Regions from separate parts of the Arthrobacter sp. TJ-238 genome, predicted to be linked through region 4. Evidence: riboswitches for the same ligand, from Rfam matches in the RefSeq annotation. Region 4 holds a riboswitch; each other region holds the start of a gene.

Region 1 (7,358 bases), on a different contig from region 4:
CGGTGGGCTCATCATCCGCAAGCCCGGCGCGGCCATCTACTGCGAGACCCTCGCGGCGGCGGTCTCGGCCCTCATCGGCACGCAGTTCGGGCTCAGCGTCCTGCTCTCCGGGGCCATCCAGGGCGCGGGCGCGGAGCTCGTGTTCCTGCTCTTCCTCTACCGGAAGTGGAACCTGTCCGTCGCGCTCCTCGCCGGCCTCGGAGCGGGACTCGCGCTCGCGATCAGCGAGAACATCCTCTACAACGCGCTCTGGAGCATCGAGTTCCAGCTGCTCTACGTGCTGTTCGCCGGGATCTCCGGCGTCGTCATCGCGGGCCTGCTGTCCTGGCTGGCCATGCGGGGACTCGCGAGGACGGGCGTGCTGTCCGCCTTCGCCGCCGGCCGGACGGCGGACGTGTGACCGCAGCCGGCGGACCGTCCCCGGGTGCGGTGCATGTCCGCGCCCGCGGATGGGGCTGGCGCCACGCGGGCCGCAGGGCCTTCGCCGCGCGCCATCTCGACCTCGAGCTCCAGCCCGGCGAGCGTGTCCTGCTCCTGGGTGCTTCCGGCGCGGGCAAGTCCACCGTGCTGCACGGGCTGGCAGGATTGCTCGGCAGCCACGACGAGGGCGAGCAGGAGGGCGAGCTGCTGCTCGACGGCGCCCACCCCGCCACGGTGCGGGGGAGGGCCGGGCTCGTGCTGCAGGATCCCGAGACGCAGGTGGTCCTCGCCCGGGTGGGCGACGAGGTGGCCTTCGCCGCCGAGAACCTCGCCGTGCCGCGGGAGGAGATCTGGCAGCGCGTGGGGCGGGCGCTCGACGACGTCGGCCTCGACCTCCCGCTCGACCACCCCACCACCGCGCTGTCCGGCGGGCAGAAGCAGCGCCTCGCCCTCGCCTCGGTCCTCGCGATGGAACCCGGCCTGCTCCTGCTCGACGAACCCACGGCGAACCTCGACCCCGACGGCGTCCTGGAGGTGCGCGACGCCGTGGTCCGCGTCCTCGAGCGCACGGGTGCGACGCTCGTCGTCGTCGAGCACCGCGTGGCCGTGTGGGCGGACGTCGTGGACCGCGTGATCGTGCTCGACGCCGACGGCGGCGTCCTCGCCGACGGCCCGCCCGCCACCGTCCTGGTGCAGGAGGACACCCGGGCCCGCCTCGCCTCGGCCGGCGTGTGGGTGCCCGGGCGGCCACCGGCCGTGGGCGGGACGATGCCCTCCGGGCCCGGGGGCGGGACCCTCCTGTCGGCGGAGGGTCTGGGCGTCGCCCGGACCCGCCGCGGCCCGGTTGCCGTCGACGGCCTGGATCTGCAGGTGCGGTCCGGGGGGGCCCTGAGCATCACCGGACCCAACGGTGCCGGGAAGTCGACGGCAGCCCTGACGCTGGGGGGCCTGCTGCGCCCGCGCGCCGGGCACCTCTCCGCCGCACCGGCCCTGGCGGGAACGGCCGGCAGCGACCCGTCCCGGTGGCGGTCGGCGGAGCTGGTCCGGCGCATCGGGACCGTCTTCCAGGAACCCGAGCACCAGTTCCTCACCGCGACGGTCGCGGACGAGCTCGCGTTCGGCCCGCGGCAGGCCGGGGTCGTCGATCCGGCGCGCATCGGGTCGGTGGCCGAGCGGCTGCGCCTCACCCACCTGCTGAAGGCCAACCCGTTCACGCTCTCCGGTGGGGAGAAGCGGCGCCTGTCCGTCGCGACGATGCTCGCCACGGCCCCGCGCGTCCTCATCCTCGACGAGCCGACCTTCGGCCAGGACGCCCTGACTTGGGCCGAACTCGTGACCCTGCTGCGCGAACTCGTCGACGACGGCGTGGCCGTCCTCTCTGCGACGCACGACGCCGAGTTCATCGCCGCCCTCGGTGGCGCGACCCTCCACATCTCCGGCGGGGCAGGACGGCTGGTGGCCCGATGAGCGGCGACTACCTGACCCCGGTCCTCACGGGCAGGACGCTCCTGCGGGCCAACCCGGTGTCCAAGCTCTTCGCCGCCGCGGTGATCACGATGGCGCTCCTGTCCAGCATCGACTGGGTGAGCGCCGCGGTGGTCCTCGCCTGCGAGCTCGCCCTCATGCCGCTGCTGGGCATCAGCGTCGGAGGCCTCGCGCGGCGCATCTGGCCGCTCCTCGTCGCCGCCGGGGTCGGCGCCTACGGAACCGCCCTGCTCGCCGAGAAGACCGGGCCGGTCCTGCTCGACGTCGGGCCGTTCCTGTTCACCGAGGGATCCGTGGCCGCGGGCATCGCCGTCGGGCTGAGGGGGCTGGGGCTGGCGCTGCCGGGCATCTTCATCCTCCTCACCACAGACCCCACGGACCTCGCCGACGCCCTCGCGCAGAAGCTGCACCTGCCGCACCGCTTCGTCCTCGGCGGGCTGGCGGCGCTACGGCTCGTGGGCCTCCTCGTGGAGCAGTGGGAGACCCTCGGCCTCGCGCGGCACGCCCGCGGCATCGGCTCGGACGGCTCCTTCCTCGCCCGCGCCAGGAACCTGCTGGGGCAGTCCTTCGGGCTGATCGTGCAGGCCATCCGACGGGCCACCCGGCTCGCGACGGCGATGGAGGCGCGCGGCTTCGGCGGCGGGACCCGCACCTGGGCCCGGACGAGCACCTTCTCGGGCCTCGACGCCGTCGTCGCCGTCGTCGGGCTGCTCATCGCCGCGGGCGCGGTGACGGCGGCCGTGCTGGCCGGGACGTGGAGCTTCCTGCTCTCCTGACCGGGTGGACGGGACGGCCCGGGCCGCGGCTCTTCGAGCGCCCGCGTCCCGGGCGGGATTCGCGGCAGACGCGAACGGGGGCCCGCCGAAGCGGGCCCCCGTGGTGGAATTCACGCAGTGCTAGAGCACGTCCGAGAGGAACGACCTCAGGCGCGGCGTCTGCGGGTCGTCGAAGATCGCGGCCGGCGGTCCGGTCTCGACCACCACGCCGCCGTCCATGAACGTCACGGTGTCCGAGACATTGCGCGAGAAGCCCATCTCGTGGGTGACGACCACCATGGTCATGCCCCCGGCCGCGAGGTCCGCCATGAGCGCGAGGACGCCCTTGACGAGTTCCGGGTCCAGGGCCGAGGTGGCCTCGTCGAAGAACATCACCTCGGGGTCCATGGCCAGAGCCCGGGCGATGGCGACGCGCTGCTGCTGGCCGCCGGAGAGGTTGCCGGGCCGGACGTCGGCCTTGTGCTTCAGGCCCACGAGGTCCAGCTGCGCGAGGGCCTTGTCCCGGGCCTCGTCGGCGGACATCCTCCGGAGCTTCCGGAGGGCCAGCGAGACATTGTCCAGCACCGTCTTGTGCGGGAAGAGGTTGAACTGCTGGAACACCATGCCGATGCGCCGGCGCAGCTCGTCCGGGTTGTCCTTGAGCACGGACCGGCCGTCCAGGAGGATGTCGCCCTGGTCGGGTTCGATCAGCCGGTTCAGCACCCGCAGCAGGGTGGACTTCCCGGAGCCGGACGGGCCGATGACGGACGCCGTCGTGCCCTGGTCCACGTGCAGGTCGATGCCGCGCAGCACGTGGTTGGTGCCGAAGGACAGGTGCAGGTCCCGCCCTGTCAGGGTGCCGGATTCCTGGATCTTCACGCCTTCGCTCCTTCGCCGATCTTGGCGGCCAGTTCGTCCGGCTCGGGCTTCTGCTTCCTGCCCACGCGGAGCCGGTTGTCGATGTAGTTGACCAGGTGCGTCAGTGGGATGGTGAGGCACAGGTACAACAGCCCGGCCGCGATGAGCGGTGACAGGTTGCCGGTGTTGCTCGCCGCGTCGTTGCCGACCCGGAAGAGCTCACGCTCACTGGCTACGAGGCCGATGAAGTAGACCAGTGAGGACTCCTTGATCAGCGAGATGAACTGGTTCACCAGGGCGGGCAGCACGCGCCGCACGCCCTGGGGGACCACCACGAGCTGCATGGACGCGCTGTAGCTGAAGCCCAGGGCGCGCGAGGCCTCCAGCTGTCCCTTCTCCACGCTCTGGATACCGGAGCGGAAGATCTCGCCGATGTAGGCAGAGGCGATCAGCGAGAGGGCGAGGATGCCCAGGGGGTACGGACTGGTACTGCCCGTGATCTCCCGGAGGATCGGACCCAGTCCCAGACCGATGAGCAGGATGATCACGACGGCGGGGAGCCCGCGGAAGATGTCCGTGTAGATGCGCGCGATCCAGCGGAGCACCCGGTTGCGGGAGATCCCCATGATCGCGAGGATCATGCCGACGATCGTCCCGATGATCCCCGAGGCCAGCGCGAGCATGAGCGTGTTCGGCAGGCCGACGGTCAGGAGGTCCGGCAGGACGGCGGCCATCGCCTCCCAGTCGAAGAAGGTTTTTCCGAGTTGTTCCAGGGCGTCCATGCAGGGACCGCTACTTTACTTCCACGGCTTTGCTACCGGGCTTCCAGTCGGTGGGCATCTCGCGGTCCGGGTACCACTCCTTTGTGAGCTCGGTCCAGGTGCCGTTGGCGATCACGGCGTCGAGACCCGCGTTCAGGGCGTCGATGAGCGGCTGGTTCTCGCTGTTCACGGCGTACGCGGTGAAGTTCTCGGTGTTGATGATCGTCTCGGCGATCGTGGTGTCGTCGCCCTCCTTCACCTGGCCGGTGGCCTGCTGCGACGGTGCCACCCAGGCGTCCACCTGCCCGTTCTTCACGTTGGCGTAGACGGTGTTGTAGTCCGGGAAGCGCACGGGCTCGAGGCCCAGGGTGTTGGTGACGTAGTCGTCCTGGACGGTGCCCTGGACCACCCCGACGCGCGTGCTCTCGGACAGGGAGTCGAAGCCGGTGACGGAGGAGTCGGTCTTCGCGACGACGGCCATGTAGCCGAAGTCGTAGCCGTTGGTGAAGCCGACGTTCTCCCGGCGGGCCTCGGTCGTGGAGATCGAGGAGGATCCGACGTCGTACTGCTTGTTCTGCACCTGGGCGAGGAGCGCCGAGAAGTCCGTGGAGGCGAACTCCACCTCGAGGCCCAGCTTGTCGCCGATGGCGCGCAGCAGTTCGTTGTCGTAGCCGGTGAAGACGCCGTCCTCCAGGAAGATGTTCGGCGGGGCGTCCGAGAGCGTGCCGACGCGCAGCGTGCCGTCGGTGATCAGGCCGAGGTCCGCCGGATCGATCTCCTCGACCGGGGTGGTGGTCTCGGTGGTGTACTTGTCCAGCGACTGCTGGTCGCTGCCGGCCAGGGCGTCGGTGGTCTCGGTGGGTTCGCTGCTGCTGGAGCTGCCGCAGGAGACCGTCAGGGCGAGCAGGGGCACGGTCAGTGCGGTGAGGACCTTACGGGAGAGGTTCATGGTGTCCTTCGTGGTGGCGGGCCCGGGAACGGGCGCGCTGGGTGGGGTGCTGGGGACGCCGGAGGCCGGCGGGAGGACTGCTGGCTGCTGGGTGACACGCTCGCTGTTCTGGGCTGTGCGCGCTGTGGCGGTCGGACCGGGCCGAAAACCGGGGAAGGACCGCACGACGCCGTACTTGCCAACCGGGGGACTGGACCCGGCGGCCGAATCTTCACCTGGAGCACCCCACTACGGGAGAGGGTTGCTGTCCAGCCGGCCAGGGCCGATGGCTGGAACTCTTGATTTGAGCAAAACGCTAGGGCAGCACGGAGTGTCCGGTCAAAACGGGATCACGGATATTGCGCCGCTTGACGCGGGAATCCGGGGGATCAGGGGCGGGGTGTGGCCGACTTCACACGAATCGGTCCACGAGCGCGGTCAGTTCCTCGGTCAGGGCCGAGGAGGTGCGGATCTCCTGCCCGTCGAGCGAGAGGACGGGCACGAGGAGCCGGATGCTCGAGATGAGCCACACGGCATCGGCGTCGAGGAGGTGGTGCGGTTCGAGCGGCCCGTACCCGAGGTCCCACCCCTGCTCCTTCGCCGCGGTGAACAGCGCGGCCTGCGAGGTGCCGGCCAGGATGCCGCTCTCGAGCTGCGGCGTGACGAGCGTCTTCCGCCCGTCGCGCACATAGGCGAGCAGCACGGTGGACGTGGGCCCCTCGAGGATCTTGCCGTCGGATGAGGTGAAGATGACGTCATCCGCGCCGGACGCCTTCGCGTGGCGGATCGCGGCCATGTTGACGGCGTAGGAGAGCGTCTTGGCGCCCATGAGCAGCCACGGTGCGCGCTGCGCCACGGTGCTGTCGTACCCGCGCTCGAGGAACAGGACCCTCACGCCCGCCTCGCGCTGCGCCAGCGTGGCCGCCGGGACGGGCGCCACCTGTACCCACGCCGTCGACCGTCCCGCGCCCTCCACGCCGCGGGTGGCCACGAGCTTCACGACGGCGCTGCCCAGGTCCGGCTCGGCGCTCGCGAACTCGCCGAGGGCGGTCCGGATGGCACGGCTCCAGGCGTCCGCTTCCGGCACCACCAGGTCGAGGGCCGCGGCCGACGACGCGAGCCGCGCCAGGTGCGCCTGCTCCTTGCGGGGCGTCCCGTCGACGGCGAGCATCGACTCGAACACGCCGTCGCCGCGCGTGGCGCCGAGATCGGTGATCATCAGCTGCGGCTGCGAGGCATCCGCGATCCTGCCGTCGTCGTGGCCGGGGTCGAGGAACACGAGAACCGTCATGGGCCCCAGCCTAGCGGGAGGCCCGGCAGCGTCAGGTGATTCCGACCTTCCGGGTGAACAGCTTCTGCAGCAGGATGAAGGCGAGGAGCAGGGCGCCGATCACGATGCGCGTCCACCAGGAGCTCAGCGTGCCCTCGTAGGAGATGAACGTCTGGACGATGCCGAGGACGAACACCCCCGCGAGGGAGCCGAGCACGTACCCGTACCCGCCGGTCAGCAGCGTGCCGCCGACCACCACCGCGGCGATCGCGTCGAGCTCCAGCCCCGTGGCGGCCAGGCTGTACCCGGAGAGGCTGTAGAAGGAGAACAGGATCCCGGCGATCGCGGAGCACACGCCGCTGATCCCGTACACGAGCACCTTGGTGCGCGGGACGGCGAGGCCCATGAGCACCGCGGAGGACTCCCCGCCGCCGATCGCGTACACGGTGCGGCCGAAGCGCGTCTGGTGCAGCACGTAGAACGCGACGGCGACGACGAGCAGGGCGATCACGACGCCGGGAGAGACGAACAGCTTCCCCGCCAGCGGGATCCTCGCCTGGGCCATCGACGTGAAGAACGGGTCGGTCACGGTGATGGAGTCGACGCTGATGACGTAGCAGAGGCCGCGGGCCAGGAACAGCCCGGCGAGGGTCACGATGAACGGCTGGATCTCGAAGACCTGGATGACCAGGCCCATCGCGAGGCCGAAACTCGCCCCCGTCAGGAGCACGAGGAGGATCACCGCGACCGGGTTCCAGCCGGCCTGCAGGAGGGCCGCGGCGATCATCATGGACAGCGCGACGACGGACCCGACCGACAGGTCGATGCCCCCGGTGAGGATCACGAACGTCATGCCGACGGCGAGCACGATCAGGAAGGTG
Region 2 (7,358 bases), on a different contig from region 4:
TGACGCTGACGCTTCGGTCGAGGGCTCACGCAGAGCGCTCGGTGCTGCCGGTGCGTTCTTGTTCAGTGCAGGGGAGCAGGAAACGGAGCGCCTGGCCGCGCTGGATAGGACGCATCTGCTCGATTCCGCTCCCGAGGGCCGGTTCGACCGGTATACGCAGCAGGCGACGGACTACTTCCGGGTCGGCACATCCGTCATTGCGCTGCTCGATGACCGGCGCATGTTCCTGAAGTCCGTCATCGGACCGCTTGAGCAGAACCTGCCCCGGGAGATCGCGTTCTGCCACGCGACGATCCGTAGCGCCGGGCCGCTGATCGTCACGGACGCACTCGAGGACGATCGCTTCAGAACCAACCCTCTGGTCGTGGGAGAGCCGTTGATCCGTTTCTATGCCGGCCACCCTTTACGAGGCCCCGGCGGGTGGATCGTCGGCACCTTGTGCGTCATCGACCAGAAGCCTCGCGACTTCTCAGGTCACGACGAACGATTCCTTCGAAATCTGGCCCGCCTCGTCGAGGACGAGATCAACGCCTGACGCGTAGATCCAGTCGACTACGGTGTCGGCCCACGCGGGCAGGAGACAGCGGGCAGGGGCAGGGGATGCCTAGGTGAAGTGGGTGCGAATCGGGCCGGTTTGACCGAGAGAGGCCAGCATTCCTTCGGCCAGATCCTTGAGCTTCACATTCCGGGCGCTCGATGCCCGGCGCAGGATCGCGATGGCTTCGTCCTGCCCACACCGGTTCTGTGCCATGATCACTCCGACGGCCATGTCGATGGCGGTGCGGGATTCCATCGCCGTCTGACGGTCCCGTACCTCGTCACCGAGCTGGGCGATGCGCACGGCAAGACGCAGCGACCGCGAGGTGTCCCGGGCGAACCCTTCCGCGACAGAGATGCCCTTCTCGTCGAACGTGTTCGGCCGGGTGGAGTAGAAGTCCAGGCCTGCGCTGCCACCGGAATCGAGCCTGATGGGAATGCCCAGGGCGGAACGAATCCCATAGGACGCGATGGCTTCCCGGTACTCAGGGAAACGTGTCTCCGTGAGGAAATCGGGGATGTGGACGGTGTAACCCTCACGGGCGGCGCGCAGGCAAGGACCGTCATCGAACCCGTACTGGATCTCGTCCATCCGTTGCGCTTCGGCACTGCTGCTGGCAACCGTGATCATCGACCGCGGGCGCAGCAACGTCACCCCGCAGAACACCTCCCCGTAGGCGCCGGTGAAAGCTTTTGCAGCGACCTTCACAAGCCCGTCAAGGAACTCCTGAACGTCCGCACTGTCCAACACCATGTCCTGCAGCATCGCCGTCACGGTGTCCTGCCTCACCTCGCGCCTGAGCTCCTGCTCATCCGGCATGATGCTCGGTACCCGGCTCACTCGAGTCCGATGCCGGTGCGCCGGTCCTCGTTCGCGGAGCACGATCAGGCGCGTTCGCGTCCACCAGATCGGCTGAAGTCCGATCGGTTCCCGCGTCCTTCGGGCTCTCGGACACGACGTCGCGGAAATCCAGTTCCTCCGTGACCTCTTCGAGCCGGCTCTCGGTTTCCGGGGCGGGCCCGTCCTCGTGCACGTACTCGTGGTCGAGTTCCCGGTGAAGCTTGCTGTTGAGCACCTCGACTTCTGAGTCCGCCAAGACGTCCAGGTTCTCGGGGAAGGGTTCGGACGGGGTGATTCTGCTGTTCATCAGGTACTCATTTCAGATCCTGGAGTGGAGAGAAGGCTCACGCAGGCCGGTGGCCTGCGGCCGCGATGACCGACGACTAGTCTACCCAGCGCGGGGGCCAACAATCGCTCGTCCTATCGCTGAATGCTGAACACGGGCGGCCACGGGAGAAGGGTAGGACGGCCAACAGTGCCGCCCGCCCGGCCCGGATCGAACCGGGAGATTCGCCGGTGCGCCAGAAACGACCGCCGGTAGCGGAACTCCTCCCGTAAGCTGCTCGCACGGTACTGCGACACCGGAATTCCACAGGTCATTGATGGTCGTGGTCACGAACGGCGGCCGCCGGGTGCTTCACGGTGTCTTCCGTCAAGGCGCCCGGATGCTGGGGCCGAGTGTTTACCCGCGCTGACTGTGGCACTACGTTGGGGGCATCCGGGCGAGCCCGATGCACTTCCTCAGCACGAACGGGGTTTTTCCGGTATCTGTCCGAACCACCCACAGCACCCGCCCTCTGGTGGGTCGTGCAAGGAGGAACCCGTCACCATGGCACAAAACCTGAATCAGCCCGTTACCGACGACAGCATCAAAGTCCGCCAGCTCAGCCACTACCAATTCAGCTGGGTAGCCGGTGATCCGGGCCAGCCCGGATCCTGGACCCTGCAACTGGTCCTCGACCAGGGAGCATGGGAAGAAGTCCTGACCATCGACGCCGACGATGCCGACAACCTCCAGGACCTGCTCTCCTCAGCGGAGACCGTCTACTACGACGTCCAACGCCGGACCCTGATGTTCGGCACAACAGAAGCCGGGCACCACTGACCCAAGAGCATCCGCAAGATCCAAGAAGCGAACGGATCCCGCCGATTCGACGGTGAAAGGGGCGGCTCACGGTGCCCGCCCCTTTCACTGTTTCCTACATGCACCCCCAGCGAGCACAGGCAGCTATGACGAACGCATGCGTATCCCGCTGTCCCGGCGTTGGACCACGCGCTGCAATGAAGGCTTATCCGTGCTCGCAATGACGACGGCAGCTGGTGCCTCTGCCGGTGCGGGCCTCAAACCGACACGTCCCGTTCCCGGATGAGGCGGGTGGCTACAGCCGCCATGATGCCGGCCACGGCTACCATCAGCAGGGCGCCTTCCAGATGGAAGGCTTCAACGGGCATGGCTGAAGAGTGTCGGAACGGGCTCAGATCCTGGACCCACAAGGGCAGGCCGAGAAGTTCTCCGAACTGTGCGAGGACCAGCGCAGCTGCCAAGGAGCCCCAGCCGGCAGCGCTGCTCCACCGGGGTACGACGGCGAACGCAAGCAGGGTCAGGGCAGGGAAGATGAGCGCCGCAGGGATGTGGGCGAGTGCTGCGGCCAGGACTGTGCCGGGGCTGCTTCCCTCTGCTTGTCCCAGGGCGAGGACAACCGAGGCAGAGAATCCGGCGGCAGCGGCTACGGTGGTCGTCGTGAGTGCTGCGACGGCGAGGGTGCTGCCGATCCAGCGCAATCGCGACGCCGGTACGGACAGGAGAAGTTCGGCCCGGCCTTCTGCCTCTTCCGTTCGAAGCCGCAGGACCGCTTCGATACCGGCGGCAGCGGCCATGATCCCGGCGATGCCCAGCATGGCTGTGGTGAACAGGTCAACCAGGCCCGCGTCACCGGGGACGACGCGGCTCATCAGGTCGGTCAGGGACGGGTTTCCTTCCAGTGCGTCGCGAACCACCGGGCCCAGACCGCCGGCCACGGCCCCAAGCGCAGCGGTGGCGAAGGACCAGTTGGCCAGACTTCCACGTTGCAGCCGCCAGGCCAGGCCCAGCATCGACGCCAGGCCGGTGCCGGCCCGTTCGGCGCCTGACTGATCCGCAGTGATGTAGCTGGTGCCCAGGTCCCTGCTGTTGCGCAGCGCCACGGCAATCCCTGCCAGGATCAAGGCAACGGCGCCGATTATGACCAGCGGCAGCGGGTCCGTCTCTGTGAAGGGCCGGGTGCGCTGGCCCCAGCCGATGGGTGAGAACAGTGCGGGCCAGGCTGCGGTAACGTGCAGCAGCGATGGGTCGGCTGTGCCAAGGGCGTCACCGGTACCGCGGATCAGGTAGGCGCCGCCCACTAGCGCCGCGGACGTAGCGTTGGCGCTCCGGGCGGAGGGCATGACCTGTGCTACCAGGGCGGCGGCCGCCATGAAGAACAGACCCACGGCGCCAACAGCTGATCCCGCCAGGAGTGATCCCCGTGCCGGTAGGCCGGCGCCGATGAAACCGACGGTAACGGCCAGGGCAAGGACCACGGCGGCGCAGGTGCCGAGGAGCAGGGTTGCGTACAGGGACGTCACCCGGGTTACCCGGGTGGAACCGACCAGCTCGGATCGGCCCTGGTCCTCATCGGCACGGGTGTGCCGGACCACCAGGAATGAGCTCATCAGCCCGGCCAGCACAGCGGTGAACGAGTACCCCTGGAAGAAGGTGACCGCTCCGGAACTGATGCCGTCGGGTAGCCCCCGGAGGAAGAGGAAGGCCGGACTGACGGCAGCCACGGAAATCAGGGCGGCGCGCTCGCCGTCCTCGCCGAACTGTGTGGTGACAGCGGTAGCGGCCGCGTAGCCCAGACCGGCGATGCCTAGGATCCAGGCGGCCAGGGTCCCGCGGTCCCTGCGGGCCTGGAGCAGGGCCAGCCGGAGCACAGCGCTCATCACAGCACCTGACCGTTCTGGCTCCTGTGGCTGGACTGCCCGGCATCCTGCACGCCGTAATGGCGCATGAAGAGCTCTTCCAGGGAAGGGGGTGTGGCCGTGATGCCCGTGACACCTGCTGTAGCCAAAGCATCCAGCACGTAGCCAAGGTCGGCTGTGTCGGCGTCGAACTGTATGGTTGTCCCGTCAACGCGGAGCTCATGGATTCCCCGCCATGTGGACAGCATCTCAGGTGTCGCCGCCGACGTGACACGGAAGCGCGTGCGGGTGAGGTGCCGGAGTTCGGCCAAGGTCCCCGATTCCACTGCCACTCCGGAGCGGATGATGGTCACCCTGTCGCAGAGCTGTTCCACTTCGGCCAGGATGTGGCTGGAGAGCAGCACTGTCGCCCCGTCTGCTGTGACCCGGCGGACATGGCGACGGAATACGGCGTCCATGACCGGGTCGAGGCCCGAGCTTGGTTCGTCCAGCAGGTAGAGCCTGGTGGGGCGGCAGAAGGCTGCGATCAGGGCTGCCTTCTGCCGGTTGCCCTTGGAGTAGGTCCGCGCCTTCTTCCGCGGATCGAAGTCGAACTCGTCGATGAGCTGGCGGCGTAGGTTCTCATCCGCACCGCCGCGCAGTCCGGCGAGCAGGTCGATGACCTCGCCGCCGGTCAGGTTGGGCCAGAGCGTCACGTCCCCGGGAACATAGGCCACATCCCGGTGTGACCGCACCGGTTCGGCCCAGGGATCGATGCCGAACAGTCGGGCGGTTCCCGACGTGGGGCGGATAAGTCCCAAGAGGATGCGAAGGGTGGTGGTTTTTCCGGCCCCGTTGGGCCCCAGGAATCCGTGGACTTCGCCCGGCAGGACGGACAGGTCCAGGCCGGCAAGCGCGGCCGTCCGTCCAAAGCTCTTGGCGAGGCGTGAGGTGTTGATGACGGGAGATGAATCTGACTGCATGACAGGATCCGTTCCTTGGTCGCGGCCAACACGCCGCGACGGTTGCCATGGCATGCCGCAGGCGTTTCCGTTTGCGGGCCGACCAGGCTTCCCGGCTCTCCAACCCACATTTTACAAGCGGCCCGGAAGCGGTGGAAGTAGCTGATGTCAGAAAGCAGCCTTGTCCTTGGCTCGGGCCGTGCGCGTACAACATCCACTCAGGACCCGTTGCGTACCTTGATACGGGTGCGATACTTGCGCCACGGAGTACGGGAGAACGCTCTCGGGGAACGAGTTCTGGGAACAGCTCAGCGCTATGGAGGACCGGTCCGAGCGACTGCACAGGACCTACCCTGCTTTGAGCTTGCTAACTGGACAGGGTCCCTTGCCTTAACTGAGTGTGATCTTGGGAGCCGCCCAGGCGGCAGGATCGCTCCCGGAAGCCGTTCACGGCGCCCTCTTAAGGCAGTGCGCCGTCAGCGGCGGGGCCGAGGGTTATGAACATGCGCTGTGTCGGCGAGGAAGATCCGTTCGTAGATGTCGTAGACCACCGCAGCTTTCAGGTCGTTGTACCGACGGTTCCCGTCACCTTCCGTGGCCGCTTGTTTTGCTTCGGCGTAGCGCTGTCGATCCTGTACATCGGACCGGAGCCACGCGACGAACATCTCGTGGCGACGAGGCTCGATGGCGTTCGGTTCCCAGATGTGCAGATTCGTGTTGGGGTCACCGAAGGTGAGCTGTCGGTGCGTGTCACCGGCCACGTCGTCCCGAAAGATGAGTCGGAAGCCTACTGATTCGAGCAGGGGGACGAACGCGGCTTCGTCGGCAACGTGGGGGACCGTGAGATCGATATCGATCACGGGCTTGGCGAGGAGGCCCGGTACGGCCGTCGAGCCGATATGACGGATCTGCATTACCTGGTCGGGAATCGTCTTGCTGATGAGTTGATGCATGAGGGCGAACTGGGTCGCCCACGCTATCCGGTGTGCTTCCGGGGGACCGGGCGGTGTTTGGCGATACGCGGTGCGGGCGGTCTGACGGCGGTAGTTGGCGTCATCACGAAACGGCCTCCACAGCGGATGTGTTGTCACGACTTCAGAGTGTTCCACGCTTCCACGCTTCCGCGCCGTCCACCGCGCGATTGCGCGCCTCCGGCCTCGTCCGGGGCACCCCGATCCGCGTCTGGATCCCCGCGGCACTGCTGGCCTTCCTCGTGCTGGCCGCCGTCGCTCCTTCCGTCTTCCTCCGCCAGGACCCCTTCGAGATCGACCCGGCGAACGCCTTCCAGTCCCCGGACGAGGAAGCGCCGTCCTTGCCCGCACGTTCCGTGCCGGGCCGAATGCTCACCTTGGGCACCCACTACAGCGCGGGGTGCCGTCCAACAAACCAGAGTTCTGCGTTGGAACCCTTGATTCTGCTCCGAGGCCGGGTCGGGTTCGACGGCGGGTCCAGAGGCACCTGTCATCTCGCGTCGCGAAGCGCCTCAGGTAGAAGCACTCCGCCCGTAGAGGGAGACGACGAGGAGGATGATGACTCCGTAGATGAGCTGCTGAATGTTCGCCCCGAGGTTCAGGACGGTTACGAGCGTCGAGACCTGAGCGAGCACGAGTGCCCCTCCGACGGTGCCGACGACCGATCCCCGTCCTCCGAAGATCGAGGCGCCCCCGATGACCACTGCCGCGACCGAGGACAGCAGATAGCTCGCTCCCATCGTCGCCGACGCCTGCTGGTAGTAGCCCACGATCACGATGCCGGCGAAAGCTGCCAGGACGCCGCTCACGATGTAGCCACCGATCCGGATACGGTCCACAGGGAGACCCCCGAGCCGCGCGGCCTCGGCCGCGGAACCGACGACGAACAGCGACCGCCCCCATCCCGTGAAGCTCAGCACAATCTGCAGCACTCCCATGAGAATCAGTCCCAGCAGCAGCACCGAGGCCATCTCGACGCCGAACACCGAGATCTTTGCCGAGGTGATTTGGATGACGAACTCGGGGATGGCGGTGAGCTCCGAGAAATTGAACACCAGGAGTATGACTCCGAACAGCAGTCCGTTCATGGCTATCGTCGTCACGATCGGAGTGAGCCCGAGTTTCGAG
Region 3 (7,358 bases), on a different contig from region 4:
ATCACCGTCGACAGCATCCGCCAGGCCCTCGCAACCCTCGGCTGACGCACGGCCGTCCGCCCCCGACAGGAGCGGAAGTAGGGCCGAAAGACCCTAGGTCATCGGACGGATTCCCTGAAGGGTGCTCACAGCAGGTTCATGTTTCCGCCACCAGAGGGAGAAGCGCCATGAGTCCCACCCCCGCAGCCCACATCGTCGTCGGCGTGGACGGGTCGGAACCGTCCATCGCGGCGCTGCGCTACGCCGAGAAACTGGCGCCCGTCTTCGACGCGAGCATCCGTGCCGTCGCTGCGTGGGACGATCCCGCCGAGTACCCCGCGTACATTCCGCTCGGCCGCAGCGAGTACACGGACGTCGCCCGTAAGCAGCTGGACGAGGCCGTCACGGCCGCGTTCGGGGAGAATCCCCCGCCAGGACTGGAAAAGGCGGTGGTGTTTGGGCACCCCGTGAAGACCCTCGTGCGGGTGTCCCATGATGCGGCCCTCCTCGTCATCGGCGGGCGTGGCCACGGCACGTTCAGAGGGTTGCTGCTCGGGTCCGTCAGCAGCGCCTGCGTGGCCCACGCACACTGCCCGGTCCTCGTCGTCCGGAGGGCCTCCGACCCGTCATGAGCTGACCCACGCCTGGTGAGGGCGAAGACGCGGGTCAGGCGACGCCCGTGGTCCCACGAGGACGCCGGCACCGCCCGGTCCTTCCAGGGCTACTTCTTCCGCAGTGGCGAGGGGATGTACTTCCATTCATGGCGAAAGCGGGCTTCGGCGTCGAGCGCCGCCGCCTGTTCCAGGCCGTGCAGCCGGCCGTAGGTGAAACCGTTCTCACCCTCCTGGAAGGCCTTGCTGCCGATCCGTCGCAGCAGGTCGCGGGTCACCAGGCTGTCCTGGTGCTCGCCGAGGACTTTCTGCAGGACCTGCGCGGCCTCCGCGATGCGGGCGACTTTCTTGCGGCCGATAGGCGAGGCGGCCTCCGCTGCGTATCGCAACCGCTTGGCGTCCTTCCGCGCCTCGTGCAGCGCAGGGTGGTCACCGATCCCCGCGCGGTGGTTCCTCGCGTCATGCACCGCTCTGCGCAGGCGCTTCAGGTCCCGGTTGATCAGGCCCGGGACCACCTGACCGGCGGGGTGTGCTGCGCGGGGCGTCAGCGCGGGCGCAGTCACGAGGGCGTCGAGTGAGTCCAGGAGGCGGAAGTACCGCTCCCCGTCCAGCGACTTGACGGCCCGGGTGTGGAATTTCCGGTAGTCCCCTCCGAGTTCGATCTCGAGCCTGCGCTGCACCGGGCCGAGCAGGAGTTCGGGAGGTTCGTCGGCGAGCATCTGCTGGAGCCGTGCGTGTATCACCTGCGCGTCCCGCGCTGTGCCGAGCACCCCGGCGAGCCACCTGAGCTCTCCCCGCAGGCGCCCTATGCCCTCGACGTCGTCGAGCAGGGTCCGGTAGGTCGCGAGGACCGACCTGATGCGCCGGATGGCGACCCTCATCCTGTGGATGGCGTCGGACCCGTCGATCCGGACCTGCGGGTCCTGCTGCTTGAGCGCGGCCACCTGCTCGCGCAGGTAGGCGAGGAGGACATCGCCTGCCGGGCCCTCCGCCGAGGGCTCCGTCACCCTCGCCGCGTCTGCGGGGAAGCCGGTGACGAGGGCGCGCTCCAGTTTCGATCGGTGAGCTGCGGGACGGACGCCTGCGGCGGCGATGATCTCCGTCACCGCGTCCAGCACGTCCCTGGAGCCGCCGACCAGCTCGATCTCCCATTCCCGCCAGCGCAGGCTGGACGGCTCGGGGTGGAGCGCCTCTGCTTGCACGCGGTCGTCCATGAACTCGGCGAGGACCCCGTCCTGACCGCGCAGGCGGTGCACGACGCGCCGCGTGTCCAGCCGGGCGACCGGCACCAGCGCACTGTCCCTCGTGTGCACCCGGATCAGCTTCAGGAGCGGCTTCGGCACCACCGAGGTCCTGCCCAGTGGCGCATGGTGTTCGTGGCGCTCGTCGGCACCGGCCGGCAGCTTCAGGTGCCAACCGGCGTCCTCGCCGCCGGTCCGGCGTCGCAGGGTGATCCGCTGGGACGCCAGCCTCAGGTCCTCCGTATCGAAGTACTCGGCCTCGAGGTGGAACTCGACGGGCGCATCCACACCTCCGACCCCGGGGACGTCCTCGAGTGCGGGAGGCGGGGTGTCATCCTCGACGTCGAACTTCCGCTCGATCTCCACAACAGGCTCAGCGCGCATAGGGCACTGTATATCCTCGCCAGGTCGGACGTCAGCAGGTCTCTGCCGGCCGACGACCCCCTTCCGCTGCGCGGTGGGGCCGAAAGACCCTAGAGGGATGCGCCGATCAGGTGCACAATTGCGGAACTCGAGGACCGACACGAGCCCTGGGTCGACGAAGGCGCGCGTCGACCACCCACCGTCGGACCATTCGTCGCGCGCCCTTCCCACCGAAGGAGACCGCCATGACCACAGAACAGTCGGAGCCCCGACCCGTGAGTCTGCCTGCCACCGCTCCCCCCTCAGGGGAACGCATCCAGCGCGGCGCACCCGCGCTGTCCGAGTCCGACCTCAAACGCCAGTGCGAGCGTCGCCGTGAAGCGGAGCGGAAGCTCGCCCTCCACATCCAGCGGTACAGGGAGACGCACCCTCTTCCTCTGAGCCACTGACACCCGTCCCGACCGAAGCGTTCCCGGTTCCACCGGGATCGGGAACGCTTCCGCGAGGGTCGGAACCCGTACGCTCTCTCCATGGACGCACGCCTCCACTTCGTCACCGTCGCCGCGCGGGACCTCGACGCCGCGCGGACCTTCTACAGCGAAGGGCTCGGGTGGACGCCGACTCTCGATGTGCCCGACGAGGTGATCTTCTACCAAGTGGCTCCGGGAGTGCTCCTCGGGCTGTTCCTCGCCGGTAAGTTCGCCCAGGACCTCGGGCTCGACGCCACACCGGTACCGTCGGGCATAGTGCTGTCCCACAATGTCGACGGCCCGGAAGAGGTCCGCGCCGCCGTCGCTGCCATGATGCGCGCCGGCGGCACCCCTGTCCAGGAGCCGCAGGAGAGCGTCTTCGGCGGCATCTTCCGCGGGCTCGTGCGCGATCCGAACGGAATCGTGTGGGAGATCGCCCATAATCCCGGGTGGCGCATCCTCGACGACGGCACCGTCACCCTTCGCTGAAATGCACCGCAGGACATTCCGTCCACTCCACGGCAATTCGCGCCGTGTCATATTTCTTTTTATTGGTCGGACGCCCCGGGCATCTGCCTATAGTTGGTTCCAGCTTCAAGAGACGCGATCGTAAAGCTCCGACTGGATCGCGCGCCAACCCCATGTTCCTGGGTGGTTCGGATGACGAAGCGGCCTTCTCCTCGGCACACAGTGCCGGTCCGGTGCGGGCAAGAGCACTTCGAAAGGCACTCATCGTGAGCTGTACCGCCCTCCCCTAGCAGGATCCCGGCGCCCTCGGTGCGTCTTTTCCCTTCACTCTCCTTTTCATTCTCCTTCCGGACGCAATATGCTCCGCGCTGCGCCGGAACGACTCTTGAGGAATTTCCCATGAACGCACCCTTAATTCGTCCTGCCCGAAATCGAAACCGCTCCGGGAACGCCACGGTCCTGGCCGCGGTGGGCCTCCTCGTCCTCCTGGCCGGCTGCGCCGGTCCGGCGAATTCGTCCGCCGTCACCGGTGGCGAGCCGGTCTCCGGCGGCGTCCTGGACGTGTCCATCTCGGCCGAGCCGGGCTGCCTCGACGGCCACGGCATCTCCGCCACGCAGCAGCAGTTCCTCGGCCGCCTGATCTACGACAACGTGGTGACCCTCGACGAGAACGGGGACATCGCGCCGTACCTCGCCGAGTCCTGGGATGTTTCGGAGGACGGCAGGACGTACACGTTCCGCCTCAAGCAGGGGGTCACGTTCAGCGACGGCTCGCCCTGGAACGCGGAGGTCCTCGGGCAGAACTTCGAGCACATGAGGGACCCCGCCACGAAGTCACCCCTCGCTGCCGCGTACATCGCCCCGTACGTCGACGGCACGGTGCTCGACGAATACACCTTCGAGGCCCACCTCGCCTACCCCTACACCCCCTTCCTCTACACCCTCGCCCAGTCCTGGCTCGGCATGAACTCCGGCAAGGCCATCACCGAGGCGCCCGAGACGCTGTGCCAGAAGCCGATCGGCACAGGGCCCTTCACCGTCGCCGACTACCGCCCCGGCCAGAGCATCAGCTACACGAAGCGGGAGGGCTACGCCTGGGCGCCCGAGTGGCTGGACGGTGACGGTGCCGCGTACCTCGACGGCGTCGAGGTCACCCTCGTCAGCGAACCCGTCATCCGCCACCAGTCCCTCGTCTCGGGCCAGTACGACCTGACGGAGAACCTCGCGCCGCAGAACGCCTCGGCCGTGCAGGCCGACCCGAACTTCACGTACGAGAACCTCGCCCGGACCGGCAACCCCTACGTCCTCAATTTCAACCTGAATCGTGCACCGTTCGACGACCTCGCGGTGCGGCAGGCGTTCGCCGCCGCAGTGGACACGAAGGCCGTCACGGAGAGCCTCGGCTTCGGCACCTACACGCCGATCGACGGCTTCCTGTCCAGGGAGAGCAGGTACTACGACCCGACTGTCGAGGGGGTCCTCACGTATGACCCCGAGCGCGCGAACCAGCTGCTCGACGACGCCGGGTGGACCGGGCGTGACGGCGAGGGCTTCCGCACGAAGGACGGGAGCAGGCTGACGGTCGAGGTCCCCACGGTGGAGAGTTCCACGCCGAGCCCACTGCTCGTGCAGCTGCAGGGAGAGGCCCGCAAGGTGGGCTTCGACCTGCGGATCATCCAGCTTCCTCAGGCACAACTGACGGAACTCCGTTACGCCGGCGACTACGACGCCCTGGCCGGCGTCTGGCACACCAACACCACCGACGTCCTGTTCATCCGCTACCACTCCTCCGAGATCACGGGTGAGCGGATCGGCCAGAACTCGTCCTACGTCGACGACCCCCAGCTCGACGCCCTGCTCTCCACGGCCCGCGAGGCCGACGACGGGCCTGTGGCCGAAGAAGCGTACTCGAAGGCGCAGCACCGGCTGCTCGAGATCGTGCCCGGCGTACCGCTCTACGAGAACCCGAGCCAGTTCGCGTACGCGAACACCCTGCACGACGTCGCGGTGGACACCTCCCACCCGGTGCCCGTCCTCACCTACGCCTGGAAGGCCGAGTAGGTGACCGTGCTCCGCCGCGTCCTCACGCGACTCGCAATCGGGATCGGCGTCCTCTGGGGAGCCGCGACGCTGACGTTCCTCGCCGTCTACCTGATCCCGGGCGACACCGCGCTGCTGATCCTCGGCGGGCCCGACGCACGGCCCACGGAGGAGACGCTGGCGCAGGTCCGCGCCGATTACCTCCTCGACCAGCCCCTCCTCGTGCAGTACGGCAGCTACCTCGGCAACCTGGTGCAGGGCGACCTCGGGCAGTCCTACAGGCTGCGCCTGCCCGTCTCGGTGGCGATCGGGCAGCAGATCGGCGCGACGGCGGCACTCGCGGCGTCCGCCGTCGCCGTCGCGCTGCCCCTGACATTCGTCGTGGCGATCCTGTCCGCGCAGCGCGCCTCCTGGATCCGGTCGATCGTCTCCGGCATCGAGGTGGTCTTCGCCGCGACGCCGACGTTCATCATCGGGTTCGCGCTGCTGATCGTCTTCTCGTTCACGCTGCGCTGGTTCCCCATCGGCGGGAACCAGGGACCGGCCGCGCTGGTCCTCCCGGCCCTCACCCTCGCCCTCGCAGTCTTCGGGACCCTCTCCCAGGTGCTGCGGAACGAACTCGAGGACGTCCTGGAACAGCCGTTCATCCTGACGGCCCGCTCCCGCGGCATGCGCGACCTCCCGGTCCGGATCCGGCACGCACTCCGGCACGCGGCCATCCCGGTCATGACCATGTCAGGTTTCGTCGTGGCCGCGCTGCTCGGCGGGTCCGTGGTCGTCGAGACCCTCTTCAGCAGGCAGGGCATCGGGTCGCTGACCCTGGCCTCGGTCTACAACAAGGACCTGCCGGTCATCCTCGGGATCGTGCTGCTGTCCGCCGCGGTCTACGTCGTGGTGAACCTCGTGATCGACCTCCTCTACACGCTCATCGACCCGAAAGTGGTGACCGCATGAGCATCGCCTCACGCACCGTCCCGCCCGCCGTCGCCCCGCCGGCCGCACTCCCCGTACTTGAATCAGCACGGGTCGGGACCCCCGGGCCACGGCGACGCCGGTGGCGCGTCCGCCCCGGGATCCTGCTGGCTTCCGCGTTCCTCCTCTGGCTGGCGGCGGCGGTCCTGACCCCGGGCCTGCTCGCTCCCGCCGACCCGTACGCCGTGAACACCGCCAGGAGCTTCGAGGCGCCCGGCGCCGCCGCCTGGTTCGGCACGGATGACTCCGGCGCCGACAACTACACGCGGATCGTGCACGGCGCCGCCACCTCGTTGTACATCGGGGTCGGCGCGACGGCGATCGGCGTGGTCGGCGGGACCGCTATCGGCCTCCTCGCCGGTCTCAACGGGCGGCTCGTGGAGGCCTCGGTGATGCGCTTCCTCGACGTCACCCTCGCCATCCCGGAGATCCTGCTCGCACTCGTGGTCATCGGCATCATCGGCGGCGGCACGGAGAACGCGATCCTCGCGATCGGTGCCGGCAGCATCGCCTACTACGCCCGGATCACTCGGGCGCAGACGCACCTCGTCCGTCGGTCGGGCTTCGTCGAGGCCGCCCGCACCCTGGGCCTGCCGGCCTGGCGGATCCTCTTGACGCACACCGTACCGAACGTCATCAAGCCCGTCCTCGTCCTCGCCACGATCGGTATCGGCTCGGCGATCGGGGCCGGGGCGTCGCTGAGCTTCCTCGGGCTCGGCACCCCTCCGCCCGCCCCCGAATGGGGCGCGATGCTCTCGGCCGGCCGTAACTTCATCTCGAACGCGCCCTGGATGATCACGTTCCCCGCTGCGTTCCTCGTCGCCACCGTCCTGTCCATCACCGTGATCGGGCGCGAGCTCCGTCGCCGCGCCGAAGGAAGGCTCGCATGAGCTCCACCACCCTGGCCGCCACCACCGCCGCACTCGTGCCGCAGGCACCCGTCGTCGAACTCGAGGGGCTCTCCGTCGGGTTCGGCCGCGGCGCCCACCACCGGGAGGTCATCCACGACCTCAGCCTGTCCGTCCGCCCGGGTGAATGCCTCGCGCTCGTGGGCGAGTCCGGGTCCGGCAAGTCCGTCACCGCGAGGACCCTCGTGGGTCTCACCGGTGCCGGCGCCCACGTCCGGTCCCGCGCCCAGCGCTTCAACGGCCAGGACGCCGCAGCGTGGGGCGAGCGGCAGTGGGCCCGCGTCCGTGGCCGGGAGGCCGGCTTCA
Region 4 (7,358 bases):
CGCCGGGCACCTTGATCCACAGGAAGGCGTCGGCGAGGTCGTTGCCCGTGTCCGTGGTGGGCGTATGGCCCAGTCCGCGAGCCGGAGGATTGCACCAGACCTGCGGATCCGGGTAGGTCGCCGTCGGCACCCACGGCCCGCGGCCGTTGCGGCTGGTATCGACCACGAAGTGCGCCAGGTCCTCCGACGTCGGCGCGTTGCGGGCACCCGCCACGTTCTGGGCGTACCAGGCATCCGTCAGGCCCCACGTCGAGAAGTCGGAGGGTGAGGCCGGGTAGAACTGGCTGGCGCAGGAGCCGTAGGCGCCCGGGTCGATCTCGGTGGCGTAGTAGATGCACTGGGACACCCAGGAGCCGTACTTCAGCTGCCGCTCGGTGAGCTCGTAGTTGGAGACGTTGAGGAAGAACCCGTCCGCCTTCTGCACGCCGGCCTTCACGAGGCGGCTGGCGATCTCCCCCGTGCCGAGCCAGGCGCTGTGCGTGCCGTCGAGATAGACCTTCGTGTTCGGCAGCGCCTTGAGCCGGTCCACCGCGTAGTCGAGCATCTCGAAGCGTTCCGCGGCCGCGGTCGCGGCGTCGGCCTCCGCCGGCTGGCACCACTCGAGGTTGCCGTCGAGCCCGCGGTACCAGGGGATGATCCCGAGCCCGTCCGGCTCGAGCACCACCATCGCGGCCCGATCCTCGATACCTGCCGCGAGGGCGTCGATCCAGGTCTTGTAGCCGGCGACGTCGGTCGCCCCGCCGGCCGAGTACTGCGCGCAGTCGCGGAACGGCAGGTTGTAGGCGGCGAGCACGGGCATCTGCTTCTTGCCGGCGGCGCGATGCGTGGTGGCACGGACCTCCCGCGTCACCGTGGTGGGGTCGCCGTCCGTGACCCACACGGCCTGCGGCGTGGAGACCATCGCACTGAGGCCGTCCGCCGTCCGACGGTCACCCGAGGACCGCAGCCCGGCGATCTGGCGCTGTGCCTCGTTGCTCCTCATGTCGATGATGGGTGGTTTCGAGAACCCGAACGGAATGCGCCCCTTTCCCCGTGGAAGCGCTCCCACGGCCGGTCTTTGTTGCGCCGGTCAACTTTGTCAAGGGTCCCGGCACTCCCCGCACGAGCGGGTGGCGAGCTCTTCGGGGGACACATTGTTTGGTTCCGCGAGTGCACGGTGTCACACTCGTTCTGACCATCCCGAGCGGCTGAGAGATCTGGCTCACTGACGCCGCAGCAACCCTGGCCTCCGCGATCCGCGGCGACAGTAGGGTGCTACTGCCAGACCGATGGAGGACATGATGAGCGTCGCCGACCTTTCCACCCCGCTGAAATTCGCCTACTGGGTGCCGAACGTCAGCGGCGGCCTCGTGGTCTCGACCATCGAGCAGCGCACCGGCTGGGACTTCGAGTACAACCGGAAGCTCGCCCGGATCGCGGAGGACGCCGGTTTCGAGTACGCCCTGTCGCAGACCCGTTACGCCGCGTCCTACGGCGCGGACAAGCAGCACGAGGCGACGTCGTTCTCCCTCGCGCTCCTCGCCGCGACCGAGAAGCTGAAGGTCATCGCCGCGGTGCACCCCGGCATGTGGCACCCGGGCGTGCTCGCGAAGTTCATCATCACCGCGGACCACATCTCCAACGGCCGTGCCGCAGTCAACATCGTCTCCGGCTGGCTCAAGGACGAGTTCGTGAACTTCGGCCTCGACTGGCTCGAGCACGACGAACGGTACGTCCGCACGGAGGAGTTCATCCGCGTGCTGCGCGGCCTGTGGACCGTGGAGGGGTACAGCCAGTCGGGGAAGTACTACGACATCACCGACTTCACGCTCAGCCCTGCGCCGGTCGACGTGCCCGGGCGTCCGCACCCCGAGATCTTCTTCGGAGGCAATTCGACGGCGGCGCAGGCCACCGCGGGCCGGGTGGCGGACTGGTACTTCTCGAACGGCAAGGACCTCGAGGGATTCAGGGAGAACATCGCAGGCGTGCGGGCCTCCGCTGCCCAGGCGGGCCGGCACCCCCGGTACGGGCTCAACGGGTTCGTCATCGCCCGAGACTCCGAGAAGGAGGCCCGGGACACGCTGCGCGAGATCGTTGCGAAGGCGCACCGCCCCGCCGTCGAGGGCTTCCGTGACGCCGTCCAGGAGGCGGGCGCGGCCACGAAGGACGGCAGGGGCATGTGGGCCGACTCCTCGTTCGAGGATCTCGTCCAGTACAACGACGGCTTCAGGACCCGGCTCATCGGCACGCCCGAGCAGATCGCCGAGCGCATCGTCGAGTACAAGAAGATCGGCGTGAATCTCCTCCTGACCTGCTACCTGCACTTCCAGGAGGAAGTCGCCGCCTTCGGCACGGACGTCCTGCCGATCGTGCGGCAGCTCGAGGCGGACGCCGCGCGCGCCGCCGGAGTCGATTTCGATCCGGACGCCACCCTCGCAACCCACGAATCCACCAAGGCAGGTATCTGATGGCAGAACGTTCCTTCGGTTTCCGCACGCGTGCCCTGCACGCCGGCGGTACCCCCGACGCCACGCACGGCGCGCGCGCCGTGCCGATCTACCAGACGACGTCGTTCGTGTTCAAGGACACCAACGACGCCGCCAACCTCTTCGCGCTCCAGAAGTACGGCAACATCTACTCGCGCATCGGCAATCCCACCGTCGCGGCGTTCGAGGAGCGCATCGCGTCCCTCGAGGGCGGCATCGGCGCGGTGGCGACGGCGTCGGGCATGAGCGCGGAGTTCATCACCTTCGCGGCGCTGTGTCAGGCGGGCGACCACATCGTCGCCGCGTCGCAGCTGTACGGCGGGACGGTCACGCAGCTCGACGTCACCCTGAGGCGCTTCGGCATCGAGACCACCTTCGTGCCCGGCACCGATCCGGCCGACTACGCCGCCGCCATCCGCGAGAACACCAAGGCCGTGTACGCCGAGGTCATCGCGAACCCCTCCGGCGAGATCGCGGACCTCGCCGGGCTGGCGAAGGTCGCGCACGACGCCGGGATCCCGTTCATCGTCGACTCGACGCTGAGCACGCCCTACCTCGTGCGGCCCATCGAGCACGGCGCCGACATCGTCATCCACTCCGCCACCAAGTTCATCGGCGGGCACGGCACCACCCTCGGCGGCGTGATCGTGGAGAGCGGACGGTTCGACTGGGGCAACGGCAAGTTCCCCATGATGACCGAGCCGGTGCCCTCCTACGGCAACATCCAGTGGTGGGCGAACTTCGGCGAGTACGGGTTCCTGACCAAGCTCCGCACCGAGCAGCTCCGCGACATCGGGCCGTCGCTCTCGCCGTCGTCGGCCTTCCAGCTCCTGCAGGGGGTGGAGACCCTGGCCCAGCGCCTCGACGAGCACCTCGAGAACGCGCAGGCCGTGGCGGAATGGCTGCAGGCCGATCCCCGCGTCGAATATGTGAACTACGCGGGACTCCCCACGCACGTCCACCACGAGCGCGCGAAGACCTACCTGCCCCAGGGACCCGGGTCGGTGTTCAGCTTCGGCGTCAAGGGCGGGCGCAAGGCCGGCCAGAAGTTCATCGAGTCGCTGCAGATCGCCTCGCACCTGGCGAACGTGGGCGACGCGCGCACGCTCGTGATCCACCCCGGCTCGACGACGCACCAGCAGCTCTCGGCCGAGCAGCTCGCCGCGGCCGGCGTCCCCGAGGACCTGGTGCGCATCTCGGTGGGCCTCGAAGACCTCGACGACATCCTGTGGGACCTCGACCAGGCGCTCGACGTCGCGGCGAACGCCTCGGACGCATCGTTCGAGGACCTCCCGCAGGAGGCAGCCGGACAGGACGACGACGACGAATCCGCAACGCGGGCAGTGGGAGTGGGAGCATGAGCGGGACAGCAGCACCGCGTACCTGGGAGGGGCCCTCGGCTCCGGAACGCCTGGCCCTGCTGAGGAACGCGCGGTCGGTGGCGATCGTCGGAGCATCGGACAAGCCCTCGCGGGCCTCCTACTTCGTGGCCACCTACCTGCAGTCCTCCTCGCCCTACCGGCTGTACTTCGTGAACCCCGTGGCGAAGGAGATCCTGGGTCAGCCGGCCTACGCGTCCCTGAAGGACCTGCCCGAGGTGCCCGACGTCGTGGACGTGTTCCGCAAGCACGACGATCTGCCCTCCGTGCTGGCGGAGACGCTCGACGTCGGCGCGAGGACGCTGTGGCTGCAGCTCGGCTCGTGGCACGAGGGGGTCGCGCGGGACGCGGAGGCCGCGGGCCTGGACGTGGTGATGGACCGCTGCATCAAGATCGAGCACGCGCGCTTCCACGGGGGGCTCAACCTCGCCGGGTTCAACACCGGCGTGATCTCCTCGAAGCGGCAGATCACCTCATAGGGCGCCTGCCCTTCCCTCCCGGCTCTCGGTTCCGATCAGTGGGAATGGTCACACGTTCCCACTGATCGGGAGCAGGCCTCGGAGACGGCGACCCTGGATCGGGGCGGGAAGCCCTGAGCCGGCGTCATTCGGCGTGGTGGTCCGTCGACTCCGCAGGCACGACGTCGGGGGCTGCGGCGTTCGTCGCCTCGAGCCCGGTCACGGCGGCCTCGGGCACGATGACGTCGGGACCGGAGACGACGTCTACACCGGAGCTGTCCTGTGCTTCAGCTTCCAACGGCTCGACGGGTTCCAACGGCAGAGCGTCCTCCGGCAGAGCGTCCTCCGGCAGAGCGTCCTCCGGCAGAGCGACTTCCGGCAGAGCGTCCTCCGGCAGAGCGACTTCCGGCAGGGTGTGGGCCGGCAGAGCGTCGGCTGGTTCGACTGGTTCGGCCGGTTCGGCCGGTTCGGCCGGTTCGGCCGGTTCGGCCGGCTCGGCCGGTTCGGCCGGTTCGGCTGGTTCGGCCGGAAGCCCCGGCGCCGGGTCCGCCGGATCGAAGAGCGCATCGGCAGGGAACAGCGCGAGCCCTTCGGCGTCCAGGGCGATCGGTGCGTCGAGGAAGAACGCGTCGGCAGGACCGGCCGGTGCGCGGAGCCACGACCTGCGGTGGTGGACAGGAGCCGGCGTGTCACCGCTGATCGTCTCCGGACCGGTGCCGGTGCTCTCCTTCGGCACGCTTCTGTCCCGGCCCTGGCCGGGCGTGACCTGACCCCGCGTGACCTGGCCGGGCTTGACCTGATCCCGCGTGACCTGTCCGGGCTTGACCTGACCCCGCGTGACCTGTCCGGGCTTGACCTGACCCCGCGTGACCTGGCCGGGCGTGACCTGGCCCCGCGTGACCGGACCGGGCTTGACCTGGCCCGGCGTGACCGGACCGGGCTTGGCCTGGCCCGGCGTGACCGGACCGGACTTCTCCTGGACGGGCCGGGGCGGGGTCGAGCGCTGCCCGAGCATGCCCTGGCCCGACCGACCCTGACCGGCCCGCGCCTGATCGGGTCGGCCGGTCGCGCCCGGCGCCGTTCCCGTCGCGGGTGGCGTCACCGGGACCGCGCGCGGCTGCGGCCCATCCGGCGCAGGGGTCGCGGGGTCTGCTGGGAACGCCGTGCCGGCCGGTGGCCGGGCTTCCGGTGCGACGGGCGGCGCCGTCGGGGCAGCGGCAGCGACGCCCGCATCGGGCCACGCGGGAGCGGGAGCCGGTGCGGGGAGACCGCCGGCGTCCGCAGAGGCGGACGACGCCGGAGCGTGGGCGTGAGTGGGCGCCCCCGGGACAGCGGTGGGAACATGCCGTCGGCCCGCGTCGGCGAGCGGTCCCGGGGCGGGCTCGGCCCGGTCGACGTCATCGCGGACGGTGAAGCGGGTGATGGAGACGACGGCGTCGTCGAACCCGTCGCGGAGATGGAGCGTCCCCGCCGCGACCCCGGACATGCCCGCACCCATGGACACCGCGAGGGCACCACCGATGAACGTGATGCGGCGCTTGTTCCGGCGGCTCTGCGGCGCCCTGCCGCCGTCGGCCATGAGCTGCGCGAGCTCGGCGGAGGCGTCCGGTGCGGACCGCTCGTTCAGCGCCGCGATGCTCCGGACGGCGTGGACGAGCGCCGGGTCCTCGGCGATGCCCGCCTCCTCGAGGATGCGCGGCACGGAGTCCGGCGACGGCGTTTGGCGTCCAGTCATTGTGCATCCGATTCGTTGGGGTGTACGAGTTCCTTCAGCTTGAGCAGTCCCCGCCGCTGCAGCTGCTTGACCGATCCTGCCGACCTGCCGAGGATCTCCGCGACCTGCTCGATCGGCAGTTCGGCCACGATGCGCAGCAGGAGCACGTCGCGCTGCTCCGCATTGAGCTGTGCCAGCATGCCCGTGGCCTCTCCGGCATCGAGGTTCCCCAGCGCCACCATCTCCGCCGACTCGACGGTGCGCGTGTCGCCGTCGGCCTCGTAGCCCACGAGGACCGGTGCCCGCACCTTCCTCCGCACCTCGTCCACGTGCCGGGCGTGCGCCACCGAGAAGGTGAAGGTGCGCAGCCCCCGCAGCCCGCCGGAGACGGAGTCGAGTTTCGAGAAGACCGTGAGGAAGACCTCCTGCGTGAGTGCCTCCGGGTCCTCAGTGCCCCGGCCCGCGAAATAGCCGAGCACGCTCGGACTCAGTTCCTGGTAGATCAGTGAGAGTGCCGCAGGTTCTCCGGCCCGTGCGCGGTCGAGCGCATCATCAGGCAGCGGTGGGACCACGGTGTCTTTTCCTTGCTCGAGCGGGGCGGCGTGACCATCGTAACCGTTGGCCTCGACCGTCCTGCCGCGGGACGCACCTGTGCCGCGACACGAAAAGGCCGCACCGAGGCCCGTTGGGGGATAAGCCTCGGTGCGGCGCTTACATCTGGGTAATCGACCGGAGGGACGCAAAAGTTACGCCGCCGCCGGAATTTCTTCCGGCGTCCTCCCGGCCCTACTTCAGGGCGCTCGAGGCGCGGCGCTTGTTGAAGACGTCGAAGCCGACGGCCAACAGGAGCACCATGCCCTTGATGAACTGCTGGACGTCGATGCCGACGCCGAGCAGCGACATCCCGTTGTTGAGCACGCCCATGATCAGGCCGCCCGTGATGGCCCCGATCACGGTGCCCACGCCGCCTGTGACGGCCGCTCCGCCGATGAATGCCGCGGCGATGGCGTCGAGCTCGAAGAGGTTTCCCGCCCCTGGGCCGGCCGAGTTGAGGCGACCGGTGAAGATGAGCCCCGCCAGGGCTGCGAGCACACCCATGTTGACGAAGAGCATGAAGTCGATGCGCTTGGTGTTGACCCCCGAGAGCTGTGCAGCCTGCAGGTTCCCACCGCGGGCGTACACGTGGCGGCCGAACACGCTGTTGCTCATGACCAGGCTGTAGGCGACGATCAGGACGCCGAGGACTACGAGCACGATCGGCGTACCGCTGCGCGAGCCGGCCAGCAGGTAGGTCAGGCCCAGGATGATGGCGGCGATGAAGGCGAGCTTGGTGAAGAACCAG

What was found. Region 4 has a riboswitch for S-adenosylmethionine ahead of sfnG (dimethylsulfone monooxygenase SfnG). Riboswitches for the same ligand answer to the same signal wherever they lie in the genome.
Region 1: linked by a shared signal. The riboswitch ahead of AC4D2O_RS09295 (ABC transporter substrate-binding protein) and the one ahead of sfnG (dimethylsulfone monooxygenase SfnG) in region 4 are both predicted to bind S-adenosylmethionine.
Region 2: linked by a shared signal. The riboswitch ahead of AC4D2O_RS14585 (GrpB family protein) and the one ahead of sfnG (dimethylsulfone monooxygenase SfnG) in region 4 are both predicted to bind S-adenosylmethionine.
Region 3: linked by a shared signal. The riboswitch ahead of AC4D2O_RS06180 (ABC transporter substrate-binding protein) and the one ahead of sfnG (dimethylsulfone monooxygenase SfnG) in region 4 are both predicted to bind S-adenosylmethionine.

What each region holds. Positions count from the first base shown of each region.
Region 1 is NZ_JBZCNH010000004.1:81,482-88,839, forward strand. It holds gene AC4D2O_RS09270 (ECF transporter S component) at 1-400, shown strand, start outside; gene AC4D2O_RS09275 (ABC transporter ATP-binding protein) at 397-1,887, shown strand; gene AC4D2O_RS09280 (energy-coupling factor transporter transmembrane component T family protein) at 1,884-2,681, shown strand; gene AC4D2O_RS09285 (amino acid ABC transporter ATP-binding protein) at 2,802-3,539, opposite strand; gene AC4D2O_RS09290 (amino acid ABC transporter permease) at 3,536-4,300, opposite strand; gene AC4D2O_RS09295 (ABC transporter substrate-binding protein) at 4,311-5,228, opposite strand; SAM riboswitch class IV at 5,395-5,512, opposite strand; gene AC4D2O_RS09300 (aminodeoxychorismate lyase) at 5,620-6,498, opposite strand; gene yjfF (galactofuranose ABC transporter, permease protein YjfF) at 6,530-7,358, opposite strand, start outside.
Region 2 is NZ_JBZCNH010000006.1:227,625-234,982, forward strand. It holds gene AC4D2O_RS14555 (GAF domain-containing protein) at 1-535, shown strand, start outside; gene AC4D2O_RS14560 (GAF and ANTAR domain-containing protein) at 605-1,357, opposite strand; gene AC4D2O_RS14565 (hypothetical protein) at 1,347-1,685, opposite strand; gene AC4D2O_RS14570 (hypothetical protein) at 2,208-2,483, shown strand; gene AC4D2O_RS14575 (ABC transporter permease) at 2,720-4,339, opposite strand; gene AC4D2O_RS14580 (ABC transporter ATP-binding protein) at 4,339-5,280, opposite strand; gene AC4D2O_RS14585 (GrpB family protein) at 5,736-6,368, opposite strand; SAM riboswitch class IV at 6,563-6,673, opposite strand; gene AC4D2O_RS14590 (ABC transporter permease) at 6,743-7,358, opposite strand, start outside.
Region 3 is NZ_JBZCNH010000003.1:14,832-22,189, reverse strand. It holds gene AC4D2O_RS06205 (diacylglycerol/lipid kinase family protein) at 1-45, shown strand, start outside; gene AC4D2O_RS06200 (universal stress protein) at 168-611, shown strand; gene AC4D2O_RS06195 (CYTH and CHAD domain-containing protein) at 701-2,215, opposite strand; gene AC4D2O_RS06190 (hypothetical protein) at 2,440-2,643, shown strand; gene AC4D2O_RS06185 (VOC family protein) at 2,725-3,153, shown strand; SAM riboswitch class IV at 3,257-3,384, shown strand; gene AC4D2O_RS06180 (ABC transporter substrate-binding protein) at 3,532-5,193, shown strand; gene AC4D2O_RS06175 (ABC transporter permease) at 5,194-6,126, shown strand; gene AC4D2O_RS06170 (ABC transporter permease) at 6,123-7,034, shown strand; gene AC4D2O_RS06165 (dipeptide ABC transporter ATP-binding protein) at 7,031-7,358, shown strand, end outside.
Region 4 is NZ_JBZCNH010000001.1:228,031-235,388, forward strand. It holds gene AC4D2O_RS01060 (glycoside hydrolase family 6 protein) at 1-982, opposite strand, end outside; SAM riboswitch class I at 1,172-1,275, shown strand; gene sfnG (dimethylsulfone monooxygenase SfnG) at 1,281-2,447, shown strand; gene AC4D2O_RS01070 (O-acetylhomoserine aminocarboxypropyltransferase/cysteine synthase family protein) at 2,447-3,826, shown strand; gene AC4D2O_RS01075 (CoA-binding protein) at 3,823-4,323, shown strand; gene AC4D2O_RS01080 (hypothetical protein) at 4,448-6,037, opposite strand; gene AC4D2O_RS01085 (RNA polymerase sigma factor) at 6,034-6,588, opposite strand; gene mmsB (multiple monosaccharide ABC transporter permease) at 6,803-7,358, opposite strand, start outside.